2 regions of the Streptomyces sp. NPDC014676 genome follow, and region 2 is predicted to be linked to the other one. Evidence: predicted binding sites of a transcription regulator. Region 2 holds the regulator's gene; the other holds the start of a gene.

Region 1 (4,417 bases), on a different contig from region 2:
GGTCCACGGATGCGCCGGCGGCGGCCGGGCGTGGCGAAGGCCCGGGCCTCCCTCACGGGACCCGGGCCTTCCCTCATCCGGCCGCGTCCGTCACGCCGCGACCGGAATCTCGGGCGCCGCGCCGTGGGTGGCCGGCGACAGCGCCAGTTCCAGGACCTGGCGGACGTCGGTGACGGCGTGGACGTCGAGCTTGTCCAGCACCTCCGCCGGGACGTCGTCCAGGTCGGGCTCGTTGCGCTTGGGGATGATGACGGTGGTGATCCCCGCGCGGTGCGCGGCGAGCAGCTTCTGCTTCACCCCGCCGATCGGCAGCACCCGCCCGGTCAGCGAGACCTCGCCGGTCATCGCCACGTCGGTGCGGACCAGCCGGCCGGAGAGCAGCGAGGCCAGGGCGGTGGTCATGGTGACGCCCGCGCTCGGGCCGTCCTTGGGGACCGCGCCCGCCGGGAAGTGGATGTGCACGCCCCGGTCCTTCAGGTCGCCCACCGGGAGCTCCAGTTCGGCGCCGTGACTGCGCAGGAAGCTCAGCGCGATCTGCGCGGACTCCTTCATCACGTCACCGAGCTGGCCGGTCAGGGTCAGCCCCGCCGCGCCCGTCTCCGGGTCGGCCAGGGACGCCTCCACGTAGAGGACGTCCCCGCCGGCACCGGTCACGGCGAGCCCGGTGGCGACACCGGGGACGGCGGTACGGCGCTCGGCCGGGTCCTGGGCGGACTCGGGCACGTGGTGCGGACGGCCGATCAGGTCCCGCAGGTCGCCGTCGGTCACGGTGAAGGGCAGCTTCCGCTCACCCAGTTCGTGCTGGGCGGCGATCTTGCGCAGCAGCCGCGCGACGGACCGCTCCAGGGTGCGCACGCCCGCCTCGCGCGTGTACTCGCCGGCCAGCTTGCGCAGCGCGCCCTCGTCGATCGTCACCTCGTCCCCGTCCAGTCCGGCGCGCTCGAGCTGGCGCGGGAGCAGGTGGTCGCGGGCGATGACGACCTTCTCGTCCTCGGTGTAGCCGTCGAGGCGGACCAGCTCCATGCGGTCGAGCAGGGCCTCCGGGATGGCCTCCAGGACGTTGGCCGTCGCGAGGAACACCACGTCGGACAGGTCGAGCTCGACCTCCAGGTAGTGGTCCCGGAAGGTGTGGTTCTGCGCCGGGTCGAGGACCTCGAGCAGCGCCGCGGCCGGGTCGCCGCGGAAGTCGGAGCCCACCTTGTCGATCTCGTCGAGGAGCACGACCGGGTTCATCGAGCCGGCTTCCTTGATCGCCCGCACGATCCGGCCGGGCAGCGCGCCGACGTACGTACGGCGGTGGCCGCGGATCTCGGCCTCGTCGCGGACGCCGCCGAGGGCGACGCGGACGAACTTGCGGCCCATCGCGTGGGCGACGGACTCGCCGAGGGACGTCTTGCCGACGCCGGGCGGGCCGACCAGGGCCAGTACGGCACCGCCGCGCCGGCCGCCGACCACGCCGAGCCCCCGGTCGTTGCGCCGCTTGCGCACCGCCAGGTACTCGGTGATCCGCTCCTTCACGTCCTGCAGGCCCGCGTGCTCGGCGTCCAGTACGGCGCGGGCGCCCTGGATGTCGTACGCGTCCTCGGTGCGCTCGCTCCACGGCATCTCCAGGACCGTGTCGAGCCAGGTGCGGATCCAGGAGCCCTCGGGCGACTGGTCGGAGGCGCGCTCCAGCTTGTCGACCTCCTTGAGCGCGGCCTCGCGGACCTTCTCGGGGAGATCGGCGGCCTCGACGCGGGCCCGGTAGTCGTCGGACTCCTCGCCCTCCTGTTCGCCGTTGAGCTCGCGCAGCTCCTTGCGTACGGCCTCGAGCTGGCGGCGCAGCAGGAACTCGCGCTGCTGCTTGTCGACGCCCTCCTGGACGTCCTTGGCGATGGTCTCGGCGACGTCCTGCTCGGCGAGGTGGTCGCGCAGTTGCTGGGTGGCGAGCTTGAGCCGGGCCACCGGGTCGGTGGTCTCCAGCAGGGCGGTCTTCTGTTCGGTGGTCAGGAACGGCGAGTAACCGGAGTTGTCGGCGAGCGCGGAGACGTCGTCGATGGCCTGGACCCGGTCGACGACCTGCCAGGCGCCGCGCTTGCGCAGCCAGGCGGTGGCGAGCGCCTTGTACTCCTTGACGAGTTCGGTCACGTGTCCCGGCAGCGGCTCGGGCACGGTCTCGTCGATCCGGGTGCCCTCCACCCACAGCGCCGCGCCCGGCCCGGTCGTACCGGCGCCGATGCGCACGCGGCCCCGGCCGCGGATCAGTGCGCCGGGATCGCCGTCGGCCAGCCGGCCGACCTGCTCGACCGTGCCCAGCACACCGGTGCCGGCGTAGGTCCCGTCGACGCGTGGCACCAGGAGCACCCGGGGCTTGCCCGGTTCGTCGCGGGCGGCGGCCTGGGCGGCCTCCACCGCGGCGCGCACCTCGGAATCACTCAGGTCCAGCGGAACCACCATCCCGGGCAGCACGACCTCGTCGTCGAGCGGCAGCACGGGCAGGGCGAGCGGTGTGGACTCAGCAGCCATGATCTCCCCTTCGGCAGTCAAGTTGAGCTATGCCGACTCAATGCATGTGAGCCGCCGAATGTTCCCAAGAGGCCGTTCGCTCTGAGCGATCACCGCCTGCGGGTGCCGAAGCCGTGAACGCCGGGAAAACGAAGCTGCCAGGATGAACGCATGTCCACCCCGTACGACATTCCCGATGCCCCCGAAGTCCTGGACCGCCGCGAGGGCCCGTACGGCGAGGTCGTGCTGCGCAGGCACGGTGACCTGCTGCAGATCATCGCCAACGGCTGCTTCCTGATGGACACCTCCGACGGCCGTTCGGAGCGGCGGCTCGTCGACGCCGCCCTGGCCGCCCTCGACGCGCGCGTGACGGAGCCGCACGTCCTGATCGGCGGCCTCGGGGTGGGCTTCTCGCTCGCACACGCCGCCGGGCAGCCCCGGTGGGGACGGATCGCCGTGGTGGAGCGCGAGCCGGCGATCGTCGAGTGGCACCGCGCGGGACCGCTGTCCGGGCTCTCCGCGCGGGCCCTCGCCGATCCGCGCACGGAGATCGTCGACGCGGACCTCGTCCGTTATCTCGATGAGACATCGGACACGTTCGACGCGCTCTGTCTCGACATCGACAACGGGCCCGACTGGACCGTCACCGAGGACAACGAAGGGCTCTATTCGGCAGCCGGACTGGCCGCCTGCGCAAGGGTGTTGAGGCCGGGCGGGGTACTCGCCGTGTGGTCGGCGAAGCCGTCTCCGGAATTCGAGGGAACCTTGCGGAATGCCGGGTTCCAGCAGGTGCGTACCGAAGAGATCCCCGTTGCCCGGGGCGTTCCGGACGTCGTGCACCTCGGCGTCCGCCCTGGATAGCAAAGCCGCGGTGAATCCCCGTACGCTGCTGCCCTGACGCGGTCATTCAAGCGTCAATAGCAGTGATGCGCAGACGACGGATCACCCCACGGATTCCGGAAAAAGCACACCTCAGGGGCGGGCGATGGAGCAGACACAGACCTCCCACAACGGCACGGCCACGGCCACCCCCGGCGCCCAGCGCCGGGTCCTGGTGGTCGAGGACGACGCGACGATCGTGGACGCCATCGCGACGCGCCTGCGCGCCGAGGGATTCCTGGTGCAAACGGCGGGCGACGGTCCGTCCGCGGTGGACACGGCGGAGGCCTGGCAGCCCGACCTGCTGATCCTCGACATCATGCTGCCCGGCTTCGACGGCCTGGAGGTCTGCCGGCGCGTGCAGGCCCAGCGGCCGGTGCCGGTGCTGATGCTCACCGCGCGGGACGACGAGACCGACATGCTGGTCGGGCTGGGCGTCGGCGCCGACGACTACATGACGAAGCCCTTCTCCATGCGGGAGCTGGCGGCCCGCGTGCACGTCCTGCTGCGCCGCATGGAGCGGGCCGCCCTCGCGGCGACGACCCCGCGCAGCGGCATCCTGCGCCTGGGCGAACTGGAGATCGACCACGCGCAGCGCAGGGTGCGGGTGCGCAGCGAGGACGTCCATCTGACGCCCACCGAGTTCGACCTCCTGGTGTGCCTGGCGAACACCCCCCGCGCGGTGCTCTCCCGTGAGCAGCTGCTGGCCGAGGTGTGGGACTGGGCGGACGCCTCCGGCACCCGCACGGTCGACAGCCACATCAAGGCGCTGCGCCGGAAGATCGGCGCCGAGCGCATCCGCACCGTGCACGGCGTGGGCTACGCCCTGGAGACGCCGACGCCATGAACGGCGGTCCGGCCGGACGCAGAGGCCCCGGGGCGCGGCAGCCCTGGGGCGGTGTACGCCCGTTCTCGATCAAGACCAAGCTGGGTGCGCTGGTCGTCGTCTCGGTCCTGATCACCACGGGCCTTTCGGTGATCGCCGTGCACACCAAGACGGAGCTGCGCTTCATCACGATCTTCTCGATGATCGCGACGCTGCTCATCACGCAGT
Region 2 (4,417 bases):
GCGCCAGGGCGGAGCCCTGGCAACCGACGACAACACGACGAGGCACGGTGCCAGGGCCCGCGAGCCCGGCCTGATCCCGGCGCCGGACCCGAGGTCCGGCACCGGCCGGAGGGCCGGTGGGTGGCCGGATATCGACGGGAGGGGCGGCTACTTCAGCTTGATCGCCTCGCAGGCCGCCGCGAACTCCGCGGTGCAGATGTCCGAGACGTCGTAGATCCCGTCGGCGACCACGGTGTCCTCGATGTTGTCCTTGGTCAGCGCGACCACGGGCACGAGCTGCGCCGGGATGTCCTTGACGGTGGGGCTGTCCACCCGCTCGCGGGTCAGCGCGTCGAACTGGATGTCCTTGCCCTGGACCTTCGCCACGGCCATCTCGGCGGCGTTCTCGGCCTCGTCCGGGTAGGACTTGTACACGCTCATGTACTGCTCGTCGGCGAGGATGCGCTGCACCGCCGCGAGTTCGGCGTCCTGGCCGGTGATCGGGGGCAGCTCGGTCACGCCGGCGGCCTTGAGCGCCTTGACGATGCCGCCCGCCATGCCGTCGTTGGCGGAGTAGACCGCCTCGATGTCGCCCGCGCCGATCGCGTCGATCGCCTCGGCCATGTTGGCCTGGGCGTTCTCCGGCTTCCAGTCCTTGGTGTCGTAGGACTTGGCGATCGTCACCTTGCCCTTGAGCTCGGAGAGCGCACCCGCCTTGAACTGCTTGGCGTTGGGGTCGGTCGACGAGCCGTTCATCATCACGATCTTGTCGGTGATGCCGGGTTCCCCGAGCGACTCCAGCAGGGAACGGCCCTGCACCTCGCCGACCAGCTCGTTGTCGAAGGAGATGTACGCGTCGATCGGGCCCTCGGCGAGCCGGTCGTAGGCGATGACGGGGATGCCCGCGTCGTCGGCCTTCTGCACGCTGTCGGCGATGGCGTGCGAGTCGACCGCGTCCAGCACGATGACGTCGACCTTGTCGTCGATCATCTGCTGCATCTGCTCGGCCTGCTTGCCGGCGTCCGCCTCGGCGTTGGCGTACTCGACCTTGCCCTTCTTGTTGGTGAGCGACTCCACCTTCGTCTTGAAGATGGGGTAGTCGAACTGCTCGTACCGGGTGTTGGCCTTCTCCGGGAGCAGCAGTCCGACGGTGATGTCCTCGCCCTTGGTCGGGCTCGCGTCGTCGCTGCTCCCCGTCGCGTTGAGCACGCCGCATCCGACGAGCGTGACGGACATGGCGGTGGCGGCCACGGATATGGCGATACGACGCATGCGAGGGCTCACTTCAGGTGCGTTTCGGACGTGGGCTCAGCTTTGCGGCCCATGTGACTGAAAAGCCAACGCTTCAGCCCCCGCCGGAGTCAAGGTCGGCCACTTAACGAAATAAACACGGCACGGTGCGCCGAACTCGTGAGAGACCTGCGGACGTCCGGCGGGAATCATCTGGACACGCAGCCATACGATAGTCACACACGCACCTGTGCTTAAGCCGGGAGGCCCGGAGGTTCGGTGAACCTCCGGGCCTCCCGCGGCGCTCCGGGCCGGCGCCTCAGTCCGGCTGCTGCCGCTTGGGCCGCCACACCACCAGCGCGCTGGTCTGCTGCACCTCCTGGTAGGGCACCAGGTCACGGCGGTACGAGGCGTGCACCGCGGCCTCGCGCTGACGCATCGCCGCGGCCGCCCCGTCCAGGGCGTTCTCCAGTTCGGCCGCGCGGGCCTGGAGGGCGGCGACCTGGTTCTCCAGTTCGATGATGCGCTTGATTCCGGCCAGGTTGATGCCCTCGTCCTGCGACAGCTGCTGCACCTGACGGAGCAGTTCGATGTCACGGGCCGAGTAACGGCGGCCCCGGCCGGCCGTGCGGTCCGGCGACACGAGACCCAGCCGGTCGTACTGCCGCAGCGTCTGCGGGTGCAGGCCGGAAAGCTGGGCCGCCACCGAAATGACGTAGACCGGGGTGTCCTGGGTCAGTTCATACGGATTGCGTCGACGGCCGTCCATCTGAAATCAAGCTCCCTTCGCGGCCTGGAACAGCTCCGCCCGCGGATCGTCGTCCGCGGTCGCCTCGCGATACGCCTCCAGCGCGTCACGAGCCTTCCCCGACACGTCCTTGGGAACACTCACCTCCACGGTGACCAGCAGATCGCCGCGGGTGCCGTCCTTGCGGACCGCGCCCTTGCCCCGCGCCCGCATGGTGCGCCCGTTGGGCGTGCCCGGCGGCAGCTTCAGCGTGACCGGCGGACCGCCCAGCGTCGGGACCCGGACCTCGCCCCCGAGGGCGGCCTCGGGATACGTCACCGGGACCGTGACGGTGAGGTTGTCGCCCTTGCGGCCGAACACCGGGTGCGCGCCGACGTGCACGACGACGTACAGATCGCCGGCGGGGCCGCCGCGCTCGCCCGGCGCGCCCTTGCCGCGCAGCCGGATCCGCTGGCCGTCGCTGACGCCCGCGGGGATGCGCACCTGCATGGTCCGCGAGGACTTGGCCCGGCCGCTGCCCTTGCAGATCTCGCAGGGCTCCTCCGCGATCAGACCGCGGCCCTTGCAGTCGGGGCACGGGTCGGTGAGCGAGAAACCGCCGCCGGAGCCCCGCGCCACCTGGCCGGTGCCGACGCAGGTCGGGCACACGCGCGGTGTGCCGTTCTTGTCACCGGTGCCCGAACACGCCTTGCAGGGCGCCTGCGACGACATCCGCAACGGGACGGTCGCGCCCTCGATCGCCTCGGTGAAGCTGAGCGTCACCTCGGACTCGATGTCCTGGCCGCGCCGCGGCTGGGTGCGCGTACCGGTACCCGCGCCGCCGCGGTTGAACAGGCCCCCGAAGACGTCACCGAGGCCGCCGCCGAAGCCGCCCGCCTGCTGGCCGCCGGCCTGACCCCCGAAGAGGTCACCCAGGTCGAAGTTGAAGGAGCCGCCGCCCGCGCCCGGCCCCGGGCGGAAGCCTCCGCTGCCGAAGAACGCGCGCGCCTCGTCGTACTCCTTGCGCTTCTTGGGGTCGCCGAGGACGTCGTTCGCCTCGGAGATCTCCTTGAACCGCTCCTCCGCCTTGGCGTTGCCCTTGTTGGCGTCCGGGTGGAACTCGCGGGCGAGCTTCCGGTACGCCTTCTTGATCTCGGCCTCGGTGGCGTCCTTGGGGACGCCGAGGACCTTGTAGAAGTCCTTCTCGATGAAGTCCTTGGTGCTCATCCCCGACGTCCCTCCTTCCCTGCGTCAGCTCCTGCGTCAGCCCTCCTCCGGGCCACCGCTCTCCTTGTTCTCCGAGTCGGCCTGCGCCTCGGTGCTCTCCTCGTCCGACTTGACCGTCTGCGCGCCGGGCTGCGGCTCGGCGACGGCCACCCGCGCGGGGCGGATGGTGCGCTCGCCGATCCGGTACCCCGGCTGCAGAATCGCCACGCACGTCGTCTCGGTGACGTCCGGCGCGTAGCTGTGCATCAGCGCCTCGTGGATCGTCGGGTCGAAGGGCTCGCCCTCCTTGCCGAACTGCTGGAGGCCCATCTTGGCGATGATCGTCTCCAGCGACTCCGCGACGGACTTGAAGCCGCCGACCAGCTCGCCGTGCTCCCGCGCGCGGCCGACGTCGTCGAGCACGGGGAGCAGCTCGCTCAGGAGGTTCGCCACGGCGATCTCCTTCACGGCGATCCGGTCGCGCTCGACCCGGCGGCGGTAGTTCTGGAACTCGGCCTGGAGGCGCTGGAGGTCCGCCGTGCGCTCGCTGAGCGCCGTGCGCGCCTGGTCCAGCTGGGCCACCAGTGCCGCTTCCTGGCCCGTGTCCCCGGCCGGGGCCGCCGCCTCCTCCGCGGAGGGCTGGGCGGCGGCCTTCGGCTCGGCTTCGTCGGAGGGGACGTCGGGCTGCTGCGACTGCTCGTCGAAGCCCGGGGTCTCCTCGGTCACGCCGCACCGTCCTTGCGGTCCTCGTCGACGATCTCGGCGTCGACGACGTCGTCGTCGGCCCTGGCCTCACCGGCACCGGCGGACGCGCCGCCGGCGGCCTGCCCGGCCTGGGCGTCGGCGTACATGGCCTGGCCCAGCTTCTGGGAGACGGCGGCGACCTTCTCCGTGGCGGTGCGGATCTCGGCGGAGTCGTCGCCCTTGAGCTTCTCCTTCAGCTCGGCGACGGCCGTCTCGACCTCGGTCTTGACGTCACCGGGAACCTTGTCCGCGTTGTCGGCGAGGAACTTCTCGGTCTGGTAGACGAGCTGCTCGCCCTGGTTGCGGGACTCGGCGGCCTCGCGGCGGGCGTGGTCCTCCTCCGCGTACTTCTCGGCCTCCTGGCGCATCCGGTCGACCTCGTCCTTCGGCAGCGAGGAGCCGCCGGTGACGGTCATCTTCTGCTCCTTGCCGGTGCCGAGGTCCTTCGCCGTGACGTGCATGATGCCGTTGGCGTCGATGTCGAAGGAGACCTCGATCTGCGGGACGCCGCGCGGCGCCGGGGGCAGACCG

What was found. Region 2 encodes HspR, which represses chaperone genes until heat shock. Its sites were predicted from a motif close to TTGAGNNNNNNNNNCTCAA; they were not measured.
Region 1: the regulator HspR is predicted to act here: its motif matches at 2,528-2,546, upstream of lon (endopeptidase La).

The regions. Positions count from the first base shown of each region.
Region 1 is NZ_JBIBZI010000002.1:132,414-136,830, forward strand. It holds gene lon (endopeptidase La) at 91-2,505, opposite strand; gene ACF1DX_RS04970 (spermidine synthase) at 2,656-3,345, shown strand; gene ACF1DX_RS04975 (response regulator transcription factor) at 3,470-4,210, shown strand; gene ACF1DX_RS04980 (ATP-binding protein) at 4,207-4,417, shown strand, end outside.
Region 2 is NZ_JBIBZI010000004.1:280,703-285,119, reverse strand. It holds gene ACF1DX_RS13930 (sugar ABC transporter substrate-binding protein) at 148-1,263, opposite strand; gene ACF1DX_RS13925 (heat shock protein transcriptional repressor HspR) at 1,529-1,978, opposite strand; gene dnaJ (molecular chaperone DnaJ) at 1,985-3,163, opposite strand; gene grpE (nucleotide exchange factor GrpE) at 3,200-3,868, opposite strand; gene dnaK (molecular chaperone DnaK) at 3,865-4,417, opposite strand, start outside.